4 regions of the Bacillus sp. CPT56D-587-MTF genome follow, and region 2 is predicted to be linked to each of the others. Evidence: riboswitches for the same ligand, from Rfam matches in the RefSeq annotation. Region 2 holds a riboswitch; each other region holds the start of a gene.
The links. Region 2 has a riboswitch for S-adenosylmethionine ahead of metK (methionine adenosyltransferase). Riboswitches for the same ligand answer to the same signal wherever they lie in the genome.
Positions count from the first base shown of each region.

Region 1 (4,479 bases), 3.3 Mb from region 2:
CTATCGTAAAATTTGTGAAGATTTCTTGCGCTTCATACGTTCCGTAATAATCTCCTACTCCAGCGTGATCACGCCCTACTATAAAGTGGGTACATCCAAAATTCTTTCTTACTAACGCATGAAATATCGCTTCCCTTGGTCCTGCGTAACGCATGGCAGCAGGAAATACACTTAAAAAGACACGATTTTTCGGATAATAGTTTTGAAGAAGTACTTCATAGCTTTCCATTCTTACATCAGCAGGAATATCATCCGATTTCGTTTCTCCAACGAGCGGATTTAAAAAGAGACCATCTACAATTTCAAGAGCAGATTTTTGAATATACTCATGGGCACGATGTACCGGGTTTCTCGTTTGAAATCCGACCACTGTTTTCCACCCACGTTTTTTAAATGCTTCTCTCGTTTCAATTGGATCTAAATGATAAGAAGGAAACAGATTATTTTCAAAACGTTTCGTAAGAACAATAGCTCCTCCGATGTAAACGTTCGGTCTTTCGTATAATTTTTTCACTCCAGGATGAGCCTCATCCGTCGTTTTATACACTAGTAACGCTTCTTTTTCCTTATCAGGCACAAAAATATCTTCTATTTGAATAACACCATATACATTTCCACCGTTAACAAGTTTTACTTCCTCTCCAACTTTTAGCGTCTCTGCTACTTCTTCTGTTACTGGTAATGTAATTGGTATACTCCAAACGCTCCCATTAGCTAAACGAAGCGTTTCTACAACCGAATCATAATCTTTCTTTCCTAAAAAACCAGTAAGCGGGCTATATCCTCCTGTCGCTAATAGTTCTAAATCACTTAACGCAATGTTATCTAGCCCAATTTCTTTTTTAATTTGTGATACGTCGTATGTCTCGTCTATTCGATTTATTAATTCGTTTCTTGTACTCATTTTCTATACCCTCTCTTAGCTTTATTTTCAAATTCATCTTATTGGTAATGAAGACCACATTCAGTTTTCACTTTCCCAGCCCATCTACCATCTCTCGAATCGCCACCCTCTCCTACAGGCAACGTACATTTCTCACACCCAATACTTGGATAGCCAACATCATGCAACGGGTTATACGGCAAGCTATGTTTGTATACATATCGCCAAACTTCTTTCCACGTCCAATGAATGAGTGGACAAACTTTAATAGATTGAAAACGATGATCTTGATTTATAAACTTTGTATGCTTACGTGTTTCTGATTGTTCCCTTCTTAAGCCCGATATCCATGCTTTTTCCACGACTAATGATTTTTCTAAAGGTAAAATTTTTCTAATCTTACAACAAAGATTCGGATTGCTCTCCCACAGTTTTTCACCATGCAACTTCGCCTGTTCATCAAGTGTAAGTTCTGGCTGTTTTTCTATAATATTCAATGAAGGAAATCGTTCCCGCACTTTTTGAATTAATTCATACGTTTCTTGAAAATGAACATTTGTATCCAAAAATACAACTTTAGCAGATGGATTTACTTGGTTTATAATGTGCAGCAATACCATACCTTCCACCCCAAAGCTACATGCGTAGACAACCTCATCTTTATATTCTTTATAAGCCCAATTTAATACTGATAACGCACCTTTTGTTTCATCTTCTTCCGAAAACGAAACAACATTTTCTTCCCACGTTTCATACGTCAACATGTTTTTCCCCCCTGTAAAAGCAAAAAGACGGTTTTAACCTAATGAAAATAGGTTAAAACCGCCTCTAGTTTTTCTAGTCAGCGCTTTTCACTTTAAACGTACTTTTTCACTTTTCTCTAACTGAATTACTTTCCCATCTTGCACAACAATTGTAATTGAACCATATTTCATATCAGCAAGCATCGCTTCAATCTTCTCGGATACTTCATCAAAATGTTCCCGTACACTCACGCGAACAGCCCCCCTTTTTATTCATAAAAAAAATCTTTCCCATTTCGAAAAGACTGTTCGGTAATATATTTTACCTTATCTTTCAAAATGGATCCCATTTTGCTGGATTTAGCACCTTGCTTTCTATAAGCAGGTTGCCGAGCTTCTTCGGGCCAGTTCCCTCCGCTTCTCTTGATAAGCTTTGTATTTGTATTTTATCACAATTCTGATTTTTTTCAATCCTAGTTTTCCGATATATTTTAATTATTTTATTTTATAAAAAAGGAATTGCCCATTCGAACAACTCCTTTTCTTATTTAGACAAGCTCTTTAATACGTATGCGATCGTTCCCAATAATATTTTCATATGTTTCGCGTTCCACAACTACTTGCGATGTTCCGCCTTTTGCAAAGACAACGGCTGGTCTTCGAATCCGATTGTAATTATTCGCCATCGAGTACCCGTATGCTCCTGTACAGGAAACTGCTAGTAAATCAGAAGCAGCGACTTTCGGTAAATGAATATCCCAAATCAACATGTCTCCACTCTCACAGCATTTCCCGGCAATCGAAACGAGTTCCTCATTCTCATCATTCGCTCGATTCGCTAACATCGCTTCATAACGCGCATTATATAAAGCAGGTCTTAAATTATCTGTCATTCCACCATCGACTGATACATATTTCCGAATACCAGGAATATCTTTCACAGATCCAACTGTATAAATTGTTGTCCCAGCATCACCTACAATGCTACGGCCTGGCTCAATCCATATTTCTGGAAATGGATATTCACATACAGTAAATTGTTCTCTCACTGCACTTGTTACAGCTCGCACATATGTCTCAAGAGTTAATGGTGTATCTGACTCTGTGTAACGTATTCCAAATCCCCCGCCTACATTTAACACTTTTACTACATAGTTTGTTTGCTCTCTCACTTCTTCTAAAAATTGGCGAAGAACTTCAATTGCTCGAACAAAACCAGCTGTTTCAAATATTTGCGACCCAATATGTGAATGGATCCCTAGCACATTATAATTTGATTTTTGTAAAGCAAATCCAATTGCCTGCATCGCTTGACCGTTTGAAACACCAAATCCAAATTTCGAATCATCTTGACCTGTTGTAATATATTCATGTGTGTGCGCCTCTACTCCAGGCGTTACACGAATTAATATGTTCACAAATTTCCCATGTTGCATCGCTAAATCGTGTAAAACTTCTAATTCAAAGAAATTATCTACGACAAAACAACCGATATTCGCCTGAAGAGCCATCACTATTTCTTCTTCTGTTTTATTATTTCCATGAAAATGAATACGTGATGCCGGAAATCCTGCTTGGAGCGCAGTATATAATTCTCCCCCAGAAACAACGTCTAATGACATACTCTCTTCACGAGCTACTCGGCACATCTCCATGCACAAGAACGCCTTGCTTGCATATGCTACTTGATAAGAGAAACCACTTTCTTTAAAAGCACGATGAAATGCTCGGCATTTTCCTCGAATAGACTCTTCATCGTATACATAAAGTGGTGTTCCGTATTGCTTTGCTAGCTGCGTCGTATCGCACCCTCCAATTTCTAAGTGTCCTTGCCCATTAATTCGGCTTGTGCCGTGTAAATACATTTAAATTCCTCCCTTATTTCCTCTAAAACTCATAACCCCAATCTTCTATTCATTGCAGCACGCTTTTAGATAGACAAAAAACGCGCGGAACAATGTTCACACGCGTTTCTTATTAGGAAAAATATATATTGAAAAAATAAACGAGTTGTTATCTCCTCAAAATAAGAAACCGCATCAACATCTCCAAATAGCTCTCCATAAAATAAATCTTATGACAGTACTACATTTATTCAATGCAGTCCCAATATATGAATAAGATGGTTATTCTTATATTTCGGCAATAGTCCCTTTCAACCTATGATCACAGATTCCATTAAATCTCCCATAGCTTACTCTTTCCTATCGCGGCCTCTACCTTTGAGAGTAGATGAGGTAAGTCTATTTAATTTTCAAACATCTAATTGTTGCTATTAACAATACCAAAGGACCATTTTATTTGTCAAACAATTTTTTATATTGTTTTTTTACAGTTTAGTTTCGTATCATTTGGTAAGCGCTTTACTGAAATCTTTGTCACTTCCCATTCGCCTTCTTCGTTATTAAATGTAATCGTTACCTTCTCAAATGGTGGAGCAATTTTCCCAGCAACACGTTCATACTTTGTCACTTCAATACTTGCTTGAAATAAATATGTACCGCTATACACTTTTTTTAAACTAATAATTTTAGGACATTGATAAGGTTTCAAACTTCCATATTGTTTTTCAATTGCTTTATTTATTTTTGGAAATAAAACAGAATAAAGTGCATCTTCCATAAGAGGTGCATCATATTGGGCTACCGACACACTCGGTGAAGTAAAAAGTATAACACTACTGCATGCTATAAAATATAATAATTTTCGCATTATAACCTCCGTATTATCACGCGATTCTTTCTGCGTACGATAATTATCATACATAGAAATTCTGTTTTATTGTCTCCCACCACTCTTTTTCTACTCGATTATTATAAAAAAGCCCACAACCTTCTTTTATTTTCGTATAAT
Region 1 covers NZ_JBYTEF010000001.1:1,130,787-1,135,265, reverse strand. The annotation lists gene sat (sulfate adenylyltransferase) at 1-904, opposite strand, end outside; gene AC3WVZ_RS05960 (phosphoadenylyl-sulfate reductase) at 943-1,647, opposite strand; gene AC3WVZ_RS05955 (YezD family protein) at 1,735-1,878, opposite strand; SAM riboswitch class I at 1,951-2,059, opposite strand; gene lysA (diaminopimelate decarboxylase) at 2,175-3,491, opposite strand; lysine riboswitch at 3,672-3,853, opposite strand; gene AC3WVZ_RS05945 (DUF3888 domain-containing protein) at 3,943-4,338, opposite strand.
Region 1: it holds a riboswitch for S-adenosylmethionine, as region 2 does, so the genes downstream of both, AC3WVZ_RS05955 (YezD family protein) here and metK (methionine adenosyltransferase) in region 2, are expected to answer to the same signal.

Region 2 (4,479 bases):
TAAAAAGAGGTTCAGACACAAAAACAGGCTGTGGAGAAGACTTTCTCCACAGCCTGAAGAAGCTTACGTTTTCACGTAAGCTTCTTTTTTATGTAAGTGTGTGTAACCGTTAAGCCGCATTGGGTTTTGTCGGTGAGTACGCGAAACTTTACGGTTACACGACACTTATTCATATGAGTAAAGGGTTATTCCAACAGAAAGTTTTAATTTAAGCGATTGGACCGCCTAAGTTAATAATGTCTTCAGATACGCTGTCGAACTTTTTGAAGTTAGCTTTGAATTCATTTGCAAGTTCGATTGCTTTTGCTTTGTAAGCAGCTTTATCAGCCCAAGTTTGTTCAGGCATTAACACTTCGTCAGGTACACCTGGTACGTGAAGTGGAACTTCAAGACCGAAGATGTCATGTTTAGCTGTTTCAGTTTTCGCAAGTTCACCGTTTAATGCTGCTTGAATCATTGCACGAGTGTAACCTAAGTTCATACGTTTACCAACGCCGTATTCGCCACCAGTCCAGCCAGTGTTTACTAAGAATACTTTCGCATCGTGTTTCTCGATTTTTTCACCAAGCATTTCAGCATAGCGAGATGCATCAAGTGGTAAGAATGGTGAACCGAAGCAAGTTGAGAATGTTGCTTGCGGAGATGTAACGCCGCGCTCTGTTCCTGCTAGTTTACTAGTGTAACCACTTAAGAAATGATACATAGCTTGCTCTTTTGATAACTTACTGATTGGAGGCAATACGCCAGATGCATCAGCAGTTAAGAAAATAATTGTATTTGGGTGTCCAGCAACACTTGGCAGTACGATATTGTCGATCGCATGCATAGGGTATGCAGCACGAGTATTTTCTGTTAAAGTAGTATCGTTGTAGTCGGCGATACGTGTTTGGTCATTAATGATAACGTTTTCTAAAACAGATCCAAATGTGATTGCATCGAAAATTTGTGGTTCTTTCTCGTGAGAAAGGTTTACACATTTCGCGTAGCAACCGCCTTCAATATTGAATACACCGTTATCAGACCAACCGTGCTCATCATCACCGATTAGTTTACGGTTTGGATCAGCAGATAATGTTGTTTTACCTGTTCCAGATAAACCGAAGAATAGTGCTACGTCGCCTTCTTCACCTACGTTTGCAGAGCAATGCATAGAAAGAATATCTTGTTCAGGTAATAAGAAGTTCATAATAGAGAAGATTGATTTTTTCATTTCTCCAGCGTATTCTGTACCACCAATTAGTACGATACGTTTTTCGAATGAAACCATAATGAATGCTTCAGAGTTTGTACCGTCAACAGCTGGATCAGCTTTGAAATTCGGTGCAGAAACAATTGTGAACTCTGATTCATGAGTTGTTAATTCTTCTTCAGTTGGACGAATGAATAATTGATGTACAAATAAATTGTGCCATGCATATTCGTTAATAACTTGAATTGGTAGGCGGTAATTGCGGTCAGCGCCTGCAAATCCTTTGAAGACGAATAACTCTTCTTTTTCTTTTAAGTATTCTAAAACTTTAGTATATAATTTATTAAAATGTTCTTCAGAAATCGGTTGGTTCACAGCTCCCCAAGCAATTTTGTCAGCAACCGATGCTTCTTTCACAATAAATTTATCTTTAGGAGAACGTCCTGTATATTTTCCAGTTGAAGCAGAAACGGCACCAGTCGAAGTTAATTTCCCTTCATTTCGCATTAATACTTTTTCCACTAATTGCGGAACACTTAGTTGAATCTGTGCATTGCTTCCGTTCAATAATTCGTGTAAACCAATTTGGACATTCACAGTACTCATATTTATATACCATCCTTTTCATTTAATGAAATATTTCTCGTAATCCCCAACAAGAGTATAACACAATTATATAAATAATGTATACTATTTATTTCTTTTTGTTTGTGTGAATGCATTATTTCCCTATTAATATTTCATTTCAGGCGTATTGAGAAAAACTTTCAGGAAAATGTGAATATTAATTGACAAATGAATATCATTTCTTTAGTATAGGTTGGGACGGATACTCTCTTATCCCGAGCTGGCGGAGGGACAGGCCCGATGAAGCCCAGCAACCTCACTTGTAGTGGTAAATACAGGTGAATAGGTGCTAAAACCTGTGCGAGGCTACAGGTCTCGAACGATAAGAGCGAAGGGCAAAAAGCAGTATGCAAGTAGCAAATTAAACCTTTCCTCTATGTAAAGTAGGAAAGGTTTTTCTGTATGCTTGTGTGGGAGAATAAATGTATGTCGCAGTTTGTGGCAAATTAAGGATGAGTTCCGTACAATATATACAATTACTGTAGGGAGGTTTACCACATGACAAAAAAACGTCATCTGTTCACATCTGAGTCTGTAACTGAAGGACATCCAGATAAAATTTGTGACCAAATTTCTGATTCAATTTTAGATGCGATCTTATCAAAAGACGCAAATGCACGTGTAGCTTGTGAAACAACTGTAACAACTGGTTTAGTATTGGTAGCGGGGGAAATTACGACTTCTACTTACGTAGATATTCCAAAAATCGTTCGTGAAACAATTCAAGGCATTGGTTACACACGCGCAAAATACGGATTCGATGCAGAAACTTGTGCAGTTTTAACATCTATCGATGAGCAATCTGCTGACATCGCTATGGGTGTTGACCAAGCGCTAGAAGCACGCGAAGGTCAAATGACTGACGCTGAGATTGAGGCAATTGGTGCAGGAGACCAAGGTTTAATGTTTGGTTTCGCATGTAATGAAACACAAGAGTTAATGCCACTTCCAATCTCGCTTGCTCACAAATTAGCTCGCCGTTTAACTGAAGTACGTAAAGATGATACATTATCATACTTACGTCCGGATGGAAAAACGCAAGTTACAGTTGAGTATGATGAAAATGGTAAACCAGTACGTGTTGATACTATCGTAATTTCTACACAACATCACCCAGATGTTACATGGGAAGAAATCGATCGCGACTTAAAAGAGCACGTAATTAAAGCTGTAGTACCAGCAGAATTAATGGATGGAGAAACGAAATTCTTCATTAACCCAACTGGCCGCTTCGTAATTGGTGGACCACAAGGTGATGCTGGTTTAACAGGACGTAAAATCATCGTTGATACTTACGGTGGATACGCTCGCCACGGTGGCGGTGCATTCTCTGGTAAAGATGCAACGAAAGTTGACCGTTCTGCAGCATATGCAGCTCGTTATGTTGCGAAAAACATCGTAGCAGCTGGTTTTGCTGAAAAAGCAGAAGTACAACTTGCATACGCAATCGGTGTAGCACAACCAGTATCAATTTCAGTTGATACATTCGGCACTGGTAAAGTATCTGAAGACGTACTAGTAGAGCTAGTTCGTAACAACTTCGATCTTCGCCCAGCTGGTATTATTAAAATGCTAGACTTACGTCGCCCAATTTACAAACAAACAGCAGCTTACGGCCACTTTGGACGTACTGATGTAGATCTATCATGGGAACGTACAGACAAAGCAGCAGCTTTAAAAGAGCAAGCTGGTCTATAATATATGAAAAAAAGCTTTGCGCGGTGAGCGCAAAGCTTTTTTTATTTATAATTACGTTGGAATAAAGCGAAGAGTTCAATGTCATGCCAATTGCCATTGCGGAATATAGCTTCTTTACAAGTTCCTTCATGTTGAAAACCGAGTGATTTATATAATTTAATTGCTCTATCGTTAAAAGAAAATACTCGTAAAGAAAGGCGATGTAAATTTAATTCTAAAAATGCATAATCCAATAATAAGGTGAAAGCTTCCTTCCCATAACCTTGCCCCCAGTAATCCTTGTTACCAATATCAATAATACATTCAGCGTTTCGATTATACGAATCAATATGAATTAAAGAAGTAATACCAATTGAAAGATGCGTAGATTTTTCTTCAATGATATAGCTCTTAGAGTCCGAAGAATGAATAAATTGCTGGCAAAGTTTTTCTGTGTCTTGAAGGGAATATTTATCAAGAGTGAGAGTAGTTGAACTCATAACGTCTATATCATTATGCCATTTATAATATGTTAGAATATCATCTTCGGAAAACTTTCGTAACTGGATACGGTTTGATTCAAACAATGTAAGTCCTCCTTTTGTATTTCCTTTTCACATGATTTACAAAGGATTGATTTCTTCTGGAACATATGTAATCAACCTTTCATTTGACGTGCTTTACCTGCGCAAAATGCACTGCTTAGTAAAAATAGCGTTGCGAATATAATACTTACTAATGTAGCGTATGGAATTGCGCCTTTTAGAGAAAAACCGACAGTGATGGAAGCGACGAATAAGAGGATGAATGTTGTTGTTAATTTTTTGTATAGTTCCATAATAGGTAGACCTCCGATTTATTTTTTAGTACAAGTTTTAAAATTGAATTCTATTATGTAGAAAATATAAAGAGTAGCTAAAGATGTGTAGTCTAGGAGTATAAGAAAGGGCACTTTCCTTTTTGTGGGTTAGTATACTTATATTGTA
Region 2 covers NZ_JBYTEF010000001.1:4,404,205-4,408,683, reverse strand. The annotation lists gene pckA (phosphoenolpyruvate carboxykinase (ATP)) at 209-1,795, opposite strand; SAM riboswitch class I at 2,024-2,145, shown strand; gene metK (methionine adenosyltransferase) at 2,315-3,514, shown strand; gene AC3WVZ_RS22720 (GNAT family N-acetyltransferase) at 3,556-4,080, opposite strand; gene AC3WVZ_RS22715 (hypothetical protein) at 4,152-4,331, opposite strand.

Region 3 (4,479 bases), 590 kb from region 2:
TATCTTCTCCCATAAAAGGTATTGTGTTGTACATAGATGATTCGTAACTACTCAGCCACCTTTCGGTGTCTTTTTTAAATTTTACTAGTTTCATATGCCTCCCATTTGTAAATACTGAGTATATCAAACAGGGGAGGTGAATCTTATGGTCGATCGAAAAATTATTTTAGATACATATAAAAAAGGACCTGAAGCTGTTATTTCTTTATTTGAAGAAACATTTTCTAAGTTAGAAAAACGTATACAAGAACTAGAAAATGCTTCAAAAAAAAACTCCAAAAATAGTCATAAGCCACCTTCTACAGATGGTTTGGGTAAGCCCGTTACAAAAAGTTTGCGCAAACCGTCTCATCGTCAAACGGGTGGCCAGTTGGGCCACAAGGGACATACTCTTGGTTTGACAGCGACTCCAGATCATACGATTACACATTCTCCTACATATTGTACTTGTTGTCATACTTCCTTGAACCACGAGCCTGTAAAAGGGTATCGCATTCGCCAAGTGTATGACTTACCACCTATTCAGATCGAAGTGACAGAACATAAAGTAGAACAGAAAGAATGCCCACATTGCCATTCTATCCAAGAAGCCCAATTTCCTTCGACAGTATCTCGTCCTGTTCAATATGGTCCAAATATAAAAAGACTGATTCCCTATTTAACGCATTATCAATGCATTTCTTTGAAGCGAACAAAAGAATTCTTTCAGGATTGTTTTGGACATTCTATAAGCGAAGGAACCCTGGTAAATCATACACAGGCTTTCGCTTCTCAATTGCAGCCATTCATAAAAGAAGTAAAGGAAAAGATTCTGCAGTCTCCTGTTGTCCATTTTGATGAAACTGGTATGCGTGTAGAAAACAAAACACAATGGTTACATACTGCCAGTACACCGGAGGTGACATTGCAACATATTCATCAAAAACGTGGAAAAGAAGCAATGGATGCTGGAGAAATCTTGCCATCTTTTTCTGGAATTGCGATGCATGATGGTTGGAAATCGTATGATGCGTATACAGATTGTCGTCACGTTTTATGTAATGCCCATCTCTTACGAGATTTACAAGGAATTATAGATAGTACTGGAGAACAATGGGCACAACAGATGCAGAAATTTCTAACGCAAGCGTTGACGATGAAAAAGCAATCCGAAGGTACCATGCCAAAAGCGACGCAAAAGAATCTGTTTATTATGTATCAATCCATATTGAAAGAACAACAGATTCTTTCCACGAAACAAAAGAAGAAAGGAAAGCAGACGCCTTCTCAAAATTTATGGAATCGCTTCGTCAAGTATTCTGACAGAATTCTAGGGTTTTTAGAACATCCAGCCATTCCATTTGATAACAATCAAGCAGAACGGGATATTCGGATGACGAAAGTAAAACAGAAAGTGTCTGGGACTTTCCGAAGTAAGAAAGGCGCAGAATCTTTTTGTCAGATACGAAGCTTTATGAGTACCATGAAAAAACAAAAACAATCGGTCTTACAAGCGATAAACCAAGTCATAGAAACTAGAACGGTTCCTTGGAATAACACGACTTCATAAGAGAATTTCTCTATTTGGCATAGATTCTTTCTCTGATTGGAGTATTTTCTTTTCATGTTTTCGAATCGGAAACATGTATTTGGCCTGTTTTTTTATTTGAAGAAGCTGAGTAGTTACGATGATTCTCCTTAAAACCTTACATATGTTTGCGTTATGCATATGTAAGTCTAGCATGGTTTGTTCTTTATGTGTGCTTACAGTTTTGTAAGGTGAGTAGTAAAGCAGTGCAAAAGTTATTTGTATAAAGTGACGATACTGTGACAAACATGTTGGTATACATGTTACGATGTCGTCTTAAGTGTAAAAAGTAGGGCGTTCTCGGTATAATAACAAGTGGAGATAAAAGAAACTATAATGAGTAGTAGCTGTAGATAAAAGGAGAAGAAGAGATGAAGAAGGTTTTGGGTATTGCTGTAATGGGAAGTATGATCCTTCTAGCAGGATGTAATGGAAATAAGGATACGAAAGAACCGAAAGAAAAGGTAGAGCAATCTACTGAACAAACAGAAGAAATGAAAGAATACCGTGCAGTACATGAAAAATACGATATAAAAATCAATAAAGAAATTAATAAAGCACTGCAGTTATTTGAAGTGGCAAAAGAAAAGGGCGGTAAGGAAATAACGACTGCTACATATAAAGAAGATGTGAAAAAGGTAACAACGAGCATGTTAGAAGATATTGATCATATACGAAAAGAAATTCGTGTTCCGAAGTCGAAAGAGCAAGAACATGAGGTATATGTCGGTTTCTTGAATGAATCGGAACAAGCAATGAAAAAATTACAGAAGTTAGCTAAAGAAGAAGATTCATCGTTGATTCGTGATATAGAAATTAATTTTGCAACAGCATCGACATACTATAAACGTTTTCAAGCAGAAACGAAAAAATAACCTTGCCTATGCAAGGTTATTTTTTCTTCTTGCTATCTCCATCTTCATCCTCGGATACTAATATCTTCTGTTCTTCGTGAAATTCGGAAATAGTTTGCCCGGTAATATTATCGAAAGGGGTATAAAAAGAAGTGATACTTTTCTTTTTGATGAAGAGTTTGTAGAAGCCGATGATGACAAGTATAACGATTGTTAAGGGTAATCCTATAGTAGCTAGAAGTAAGGGGTCCATCTTATAACTCCTTTCATATCTTTTTTTATTATAAGCGAAATACGATATAGATAAATAAAAGTATTAAAAACTGATTTTTCTAAATATATCCAATTTGATTGACTTTTCATTTTTTCAGAATTATAATTCGAAATATACAATTTGAACCAAATAATAATATAGCAATTTACTTATCCAGAGAGGTAGAGGGACTGGCCCTATGACACCTCAGCAGCGGGTTCTGTAATAGGAACACCGTGCTAATTCCAGCAAGCAAGTCTTGAAAGATAAGTGATGGGCCTTTGTTTATTAAGCCTTGATCTTATTTTTTAAGATCAAGGCTTTTTGTATTCTAAAAAGAGAAAAGGGAGTAATGGAAAAAGTACGTTTATAAAACTAAGTAAATATATGTGTTTAGGGGGTTATTGGGGTGTATGTAATTAAAAAATTATCAGTTATGGTGTTCACGCTATGGGTTATTACGACGGTGACATTTCTAATTATGCATATTATTCCGGGGGATCCATTTTCATCAGATGCAAAAATCTTTCCTGAAGAAGTGATCCAAAACATGAGAGCGAAGTATCACCTTGATGAACCGTTATGGAATCAATATGTTGCTTATTTAGACGGCGTAGTTCATTTTGATTTTGGTGAATCTGTTCAATCAACCGGGCAAGGTGTATCAGAAATTATAACAACTGGTTTTGGTCCATCAGCAATTATTGGTTTACAAGCACTTATTATTTCATTGCTAGTCGGAATTGCTGCAGGTACATTTGCTGCTCTCTATCATGGGAAGGTAATTGATTACGGTGTAAGTTTACTTGCCATCCTCGGTATTTCTATTCCGAGCTTTATTTTAGCACCACTATTTATACAAGTATTGGCTATTCAATTCGAGCTCTTACCAGCAGCTTCTTGGGGTACATTTGAACATACGGTATTGCCATCCTTTGCATTAGCGTTAGGACCAATCGCAGTGATTACAAGATTTGTTCGCTCTAATATGATCGAAGTACTGCAGAGTGATTATATTAAGTTAGCGAGAGCGAAAGGTATACCGATTAAGAAGATTATTATAAGACATGCTCTTCGAAATGCAATTGTTCCGGTACTTACATTTGTTGGACCATTAATGGCGGGACTTTTAACAGGTACTTTCGTTATTGAAAAGATTTTTTCAATTCCTGGTCTCGGAAAATATTTTGTAGATAGTATTTTTAATCGAGATTATCCAGTGATTATGGGAACAACCATTTTTTATAGTGCACTTTTAATTGTATGTATTTTTATTACAGATATTATTCATCGTATTGTTGATCCACGTATTCGTTCTATTACGTAAGGAGGGGGATGTTTAGATGGGAGCTTATGAAATTAATGACCAGTTATTAACAAATGAAGAGAAGAAAGAATTAACGATAAATAAAGATCAGCAAAAGATTAGCCGAAAGAAAGAAGTGTTTCGTAAGTTTGTATCGAATCCAATCGCAGTTTTAGGATTAGTGACGTTATTACTCATTATTGTTTTCTCACTTGTTGGTGAAAGTTTAACGCCATTTACTGCGAGTGAACAAGTAAAAGAGGCAACAAACTTACCACCTAGTAGTGAGCATTGGTTCGGAACAGATGATTTGGGAAGAGATATATGGGCACGTACTTGGGCTGGTGGGAAGATTTCACTAACAGTTGGATTAGTAGCAGCTGCCCTCGATATAGGTCTTGGTGTACTGATTGGTGGATTTAGTGGATATGTGAGAGGACGTAATCGCCTTGGAACGCTAATTGATGAGTGGATTATAAGAGGAATTGAAGTATTATAC
Region 3 covers NZ_JBYTEF010000001.1:4,994,100-4,998,578, reverse strand. The annotation lists gene AC3WVZ_RS25930 (hypothetical protein) at 1-34, opposite strand, end outside; gene tnpC (IS66 family transposase) at 146-1,549, shown strand; gene AC3WVZ_RS25920 (hypothetical protein) at 1,939-2,442, shown strand; gene AC3WVZ_RS25915 (DUF3951 domain-containing protein) at 2,459-2,674, opposite strand; SAM riboswitch class I at 2,842-2,947, shown strand; gene AC3WVZ_RS25910 (ABC transporter permease) at 3,084-4,001, shown strand; gene AC3WVZ_RS25905 (ABC transporter permease) at 4,018-4,479, shown strand, end outside.
Region 3: it holds a riboswitch for S-adenosylmethionine, as region 2 does, so the genes downstream of both, AC3WVZ_RS25910 (ABC transporter permease) here and metK (methionine adenosyltransferase) in region 2, are expected to answer to the same signal.

Region 4 (4,479 bases), 3.3 Mb from region 2:
GGTATTGCGGTTGGGGCGATTTTCTTTGGCAATCCAGCAGTGGTGAGTTATTTACAACCAATTGGTGATATTTTCATCCGATTAATTAAAATGATCGTTGTGCCAATTGTTGTAGCAAGTATTGTTGTTGGGGTTGCTGGTGTTGGCGATGTTAAAAAATTAGGTCGACTAGGCGGAAAAACAATTATTTACTTTGAAATCATTACAACAATTGCAATTATTGTCGGCCTATTAATAGCGAATATTTTCCAACCAGGAAAAGGCGTAAATATGGAGCAGTTAACAAAGACAGATATTTCGAAATATACACATACGACAGAGCAAGTACAAAGTCATTCATTTGCAGATACATTTGTAAATATTGTTCCAACGAACATTATGAAGTCGTTAGCTGACGGAGATATGCTAGCTATTATCTTCTTCTCTGTACTATTTGGTTTAGGTGTAGCAGCAATTGGTGAAAGAGGAAGACCAGTTCTTCAATTTTTCCAAGGTGTGGCTGACGCAATGTTTTACGTAACAAACCAAGTTATGAAATTTGCACCATTTGGTGTATTTGCACTAATTGGTGTTACAGTTTCTACATTTGGTCTTGCTTCATTAATTCCATTAGGGAAATTACTAATTGTCGTATATGGAGCAATGATCTTCTTCGTCGTAGTTGTCTTAGGACTTACAGCGAAAATATTTGGAATTAACATTTTCCAATTCTTTAAGATTTTAAAAGACGAGCTGATCTTAGCGTATTCTACAGCAAGCTCAGAAACAGTTTTACCAAAAATCATGGAGAAAATGGAGAAATTCGGTTGTCCGAAAGCAATTACATCTTTCGTTATTCCGACAGGTTATTCATTTAACTTAGATGGATCAACTTTATATCAAGCAATTGCGGCTATTTTCTTAGCGCAAATGTACGGTATTGATTTATCTATTACACAACAAATTACATTGTTGCTTGTATTAATGGTTACATCAAAAGGGATCGCAGGTGTACCGGGCGTATCATTCGTTGTATTATTAGCGACACTTGGTACAGTAGGTATTCCACCTGAAGGCTTAGCGTTCATTGCTGGTATTGACCGTATTTTAGATATGGCTCGTACAGCAGTTAACGTTGTAGGAAACTCTTTAGCAGCTGTAGTTATGTCTAAGTGGGAAGGTCAATATGACGCTGAAAAAGGACAAGCTTATTTAAAAGAGATTTCTGAAAAGGGTCAAGCGGCTTAATTATAATATGAACAAGCTCTCACATAATATGTGGGAGCTTTTCTGTATATAGAAGAGGAGCAGACATAATGAAACGAAAATATGGTGACGGTTCTTCGTGGAAGAGACTAATAGAAAAGAGTTATACGGTTAAGCAAGTGGAAGAGGGAATGCTCGGAATACTGGATATAAAAAAGGTGAGAGAGCCTAGTTGTAAAGAATATGATGGTGAAGAACTTTGTATTGCAGCAGATCAGTATACGTGGATTCAATATTTCATAGACGGGAAAAACTTTGCGATTACCGCTATGTTAGATGATCAGAAAAAATTAGTGCAATATTATATCGATGTGGCGAAAGAATATAAAATAGACGATCGTGGTTTACCGTATTTTGATGATTTATATTTAGATGTAGTATTATTATCTAGCGGTAAGGTGTATGTATTAGATGAAGAGGAGCTAGAGGATGCTTATAAAAGTGGTGATGTCACGAAGGAAGAGTATGAGCTAGCTTGGCACACTACGAAATGGATATTAGCAACAATAAAAAATAGTGAATTTTATTGGATTTCAATATTGGAAGAAGAAATCGAAAAGTTAAAATGATTGTTGTATTCAAATTTTTGTATAATTACCAAAAAAATCTATACAAAAAATAATTGACTTTTGTTTTGTAAGCGAGTAAAGTTAGGGAAGAAATTATTATTAAAAAATAAATATGAAACCTTCTTATAAAGAGAGGCGGAGGGACTGGCCCTACGATGCCTCGGCAGCGGACTCGATTTCAGAGTGCTGTGCCAAATCCAGCAAGCGTGTGCTTGAAAGATGAGAAGAGTGTTTCTTATAGATGTATAAGACCTCTTCTCATCGGAAGAGGTCTTTTGTTATTCATTAGAAAAAGGTTGAAACTAGGGAGAGATGGTACTTTGAAAGAAACGCGAGGAAATGGTTTAGCTTTATTACCACTTGGAATATTTTTGGCGCTATTTATTGGTTCTGGAATTATTACAGGTGATTTCTATAAATTGCCGATACTTGTAGCGATTTCAATTGCTGTAGGAGTCGCTTTAGTGATGAATCGTAAAGAAAGTTTTAATGTGAAAGTAGAGCGGTTCGCTAAAGGTGCAGGAAATCCGGATATTATGATTATGGTATTAATTTTTGTGCTTGCAGGTGCGTTTTCTGAAACTGCTAAAGGAATGGGCGGAGTAGACTCAACTGTTAATTTAGCGTTAACTATTTTACCGCCAGGATTTATCGTAGCTGGAATCTTTGTTATTGGTGCATTTATTTCATTAGCGATGGGAACTTCAATGGGAACAATTGCAGCATTAGCGCCGATTGCTGTAGGTATTAGTGGTCAAACTGATATCTCAATTGCGCTTGCAATGGCTACTGTTGTTGGCGGAGCGATGTTTGGTGATAATTTATCATTTATTTCAGATACAACAATCGCAGCTGTTCGTTCACAAGGAACAGAAATGAAAGATAAGTTTAAAACGAACTTTTTAATTGTGTTACCAGCGGCTATTATTACAATTGTACTATTAGTAATAGTTACTTCAGGAAGTGACACGCAGATTAAAGCACATAGCTTTGATTGGATAAAGATTTTACCGTACGCAGGAGTACTTATTACAGCGCTACTTGGCTGGAATGTACTTATTGTATTAACTGGTGGAACTGTACTATCTGGTGTTATCGGCCTTATAGATGGAAGTTACACGTTAGAAAGTTTCTTTAAAAGTGTAACGACTGGAATGGGCGGTATGATGGAGTTAGTATTACTTGCTATATTAATTGGCGGTATGGTTGAATTAATCCAATATAATGGTGGTATTCAATATTTAATGAATGTATTAACACGTAATATTCGTTCGAAAAAAGGAGCGGAATTTGGTATTGCTGGTTTAGTGAGTATGACGAATATGTGTACAGCGAATAATACGATTTCAATTATCTTTACAGGCCCGCTTGCAAAAAATATTGCAGATCAATATGAAATAGATCCTCGTAAATCAGCGAGTGTATTAGATCTTTTCTCATGTTGTGTGCAAGGATTAATTCCGTACGGTGCCCAAATGTTAACGGCAGCAGGATTTGCAGCGTTATCTCCGGTTGAATTGTTGCCATATGCATTTTATCCAATCTTAGTTGGAGTATGTGGGATTGTTTCTATTTTAATTGGGTTTCCAAGGTTTTCGAAAGTAGCTGAGAAAAAAGAGTATCATAAAACAGCTTAATTTAATATGAATGTTAGTAATTAAAAAACGTGCAGAGAATAGACTCTGCACGTTTTTTTGCGTAAAGGGCTGAATATGACTCGGTCTTAAGTCTGAGTTAAAAACGGTTCTTAAGCTCGTTATGGAAAGATGAAAAAATAGTTAAGATAAGAGTATCAAATCGAAGGGAGGCAAGCACAAGATGAAACAATTTCTAGCGTTTATCGCAGCCGGTATTTTGGCTTTAATTGCTCTTGGTAGTCTTGCTGGTATTGTAGGATTCGCAATCGGAGCAGGAGTTGTATATTGGAGCTATAAATCATTTGTGCGAGCTAAATCATTTTTTGGAAAGTTAGCTTGGGGTATTGTTGGTTTAATCGGTTTATCCATTGCACTTTCTCATTCGCCAGCATTAATCGGTATCGCTGCTTTAGTGGTTTTATACTACGGATACCGTGAGTGGAAAAAAGAAAAAGATGTAGTTGTTGAATCTGCTCCAGAAAGTTCTAAACCATATAGTAACTTTGAAGATGAGTGGAACAAATTAATGAAAAACTAAAACAATAAATCAAATTATAAATAAAGTAGAAGAGAGGAAGATTTATAATGAAACAATCTTTATTCGGACGTGTACGCGATGCAATTTTAGCTGATTTTCATAACGTGTTAGATGAGAAGGAAAGAAAAAATCCAATTGCGATGTTAAACCAATATTTACGTGATAGTGAGCGTGAAATAACAAAAATTGAGAAGTTAATTGAGCGTCATAAAACATTAAAATCTAATTTTGCTCGTGAGCTTGAGCAAGCACGTTATTTCGTTAATAAAAGATCAAAGCAAGCTATCATTGCTCAAGAAGCAGACGAATTACAATTGCACGAACGTGCGTTAGAAGAGGTAGCTTATTATGAAGGGCAAGTAACTCGATTAGAAGAAATGTATGCAGGTGTTGTAGAGCAAATTGATGAGTTAGAGCGTCGTCTTTCTGAAATGAAAAATAAATTAAAAGAAATGCACGCAAAGCGCATGGAACTAATGGCACGTGAAAA
Region 4 covers NZ_JBYTEF010000001.1:1,144,033-1,148,511, forward strand. The annotation lists gene gltP (glutamate/aspartate:proton symporter GltP) at 1-1,227, shown strand, start outside; gene AC3WVZ_RS06020 (ribonuclease FAU-1 family protein) at 1,296-1,814, shown strand; SAM riboswitch class I at 1,935-2,040, shown strand; gene AC3WVZ_RS06025 (Na+/H+ antiporter NhaC family protein) at 2,135-3,451, shown strand; gene AC3WVZ_RS06030 (lmo0954 family membrane protein) at 3,633-3,989, shown strand; gene AC3WVZ_RS06035 (PspA/IM30 family protein) at 4,037-4,479, shown strand, end outside.
Region 4: it holds a riboswitch for S-adenosylmethionine, as region 2 does, so the genes downstream of both, AC3WVZ_RS06025 (Na+/H+ antiporter NhaC family protein) here and metK (methionine adenosyltransferase) in region 2, are expected to answer to the same signal.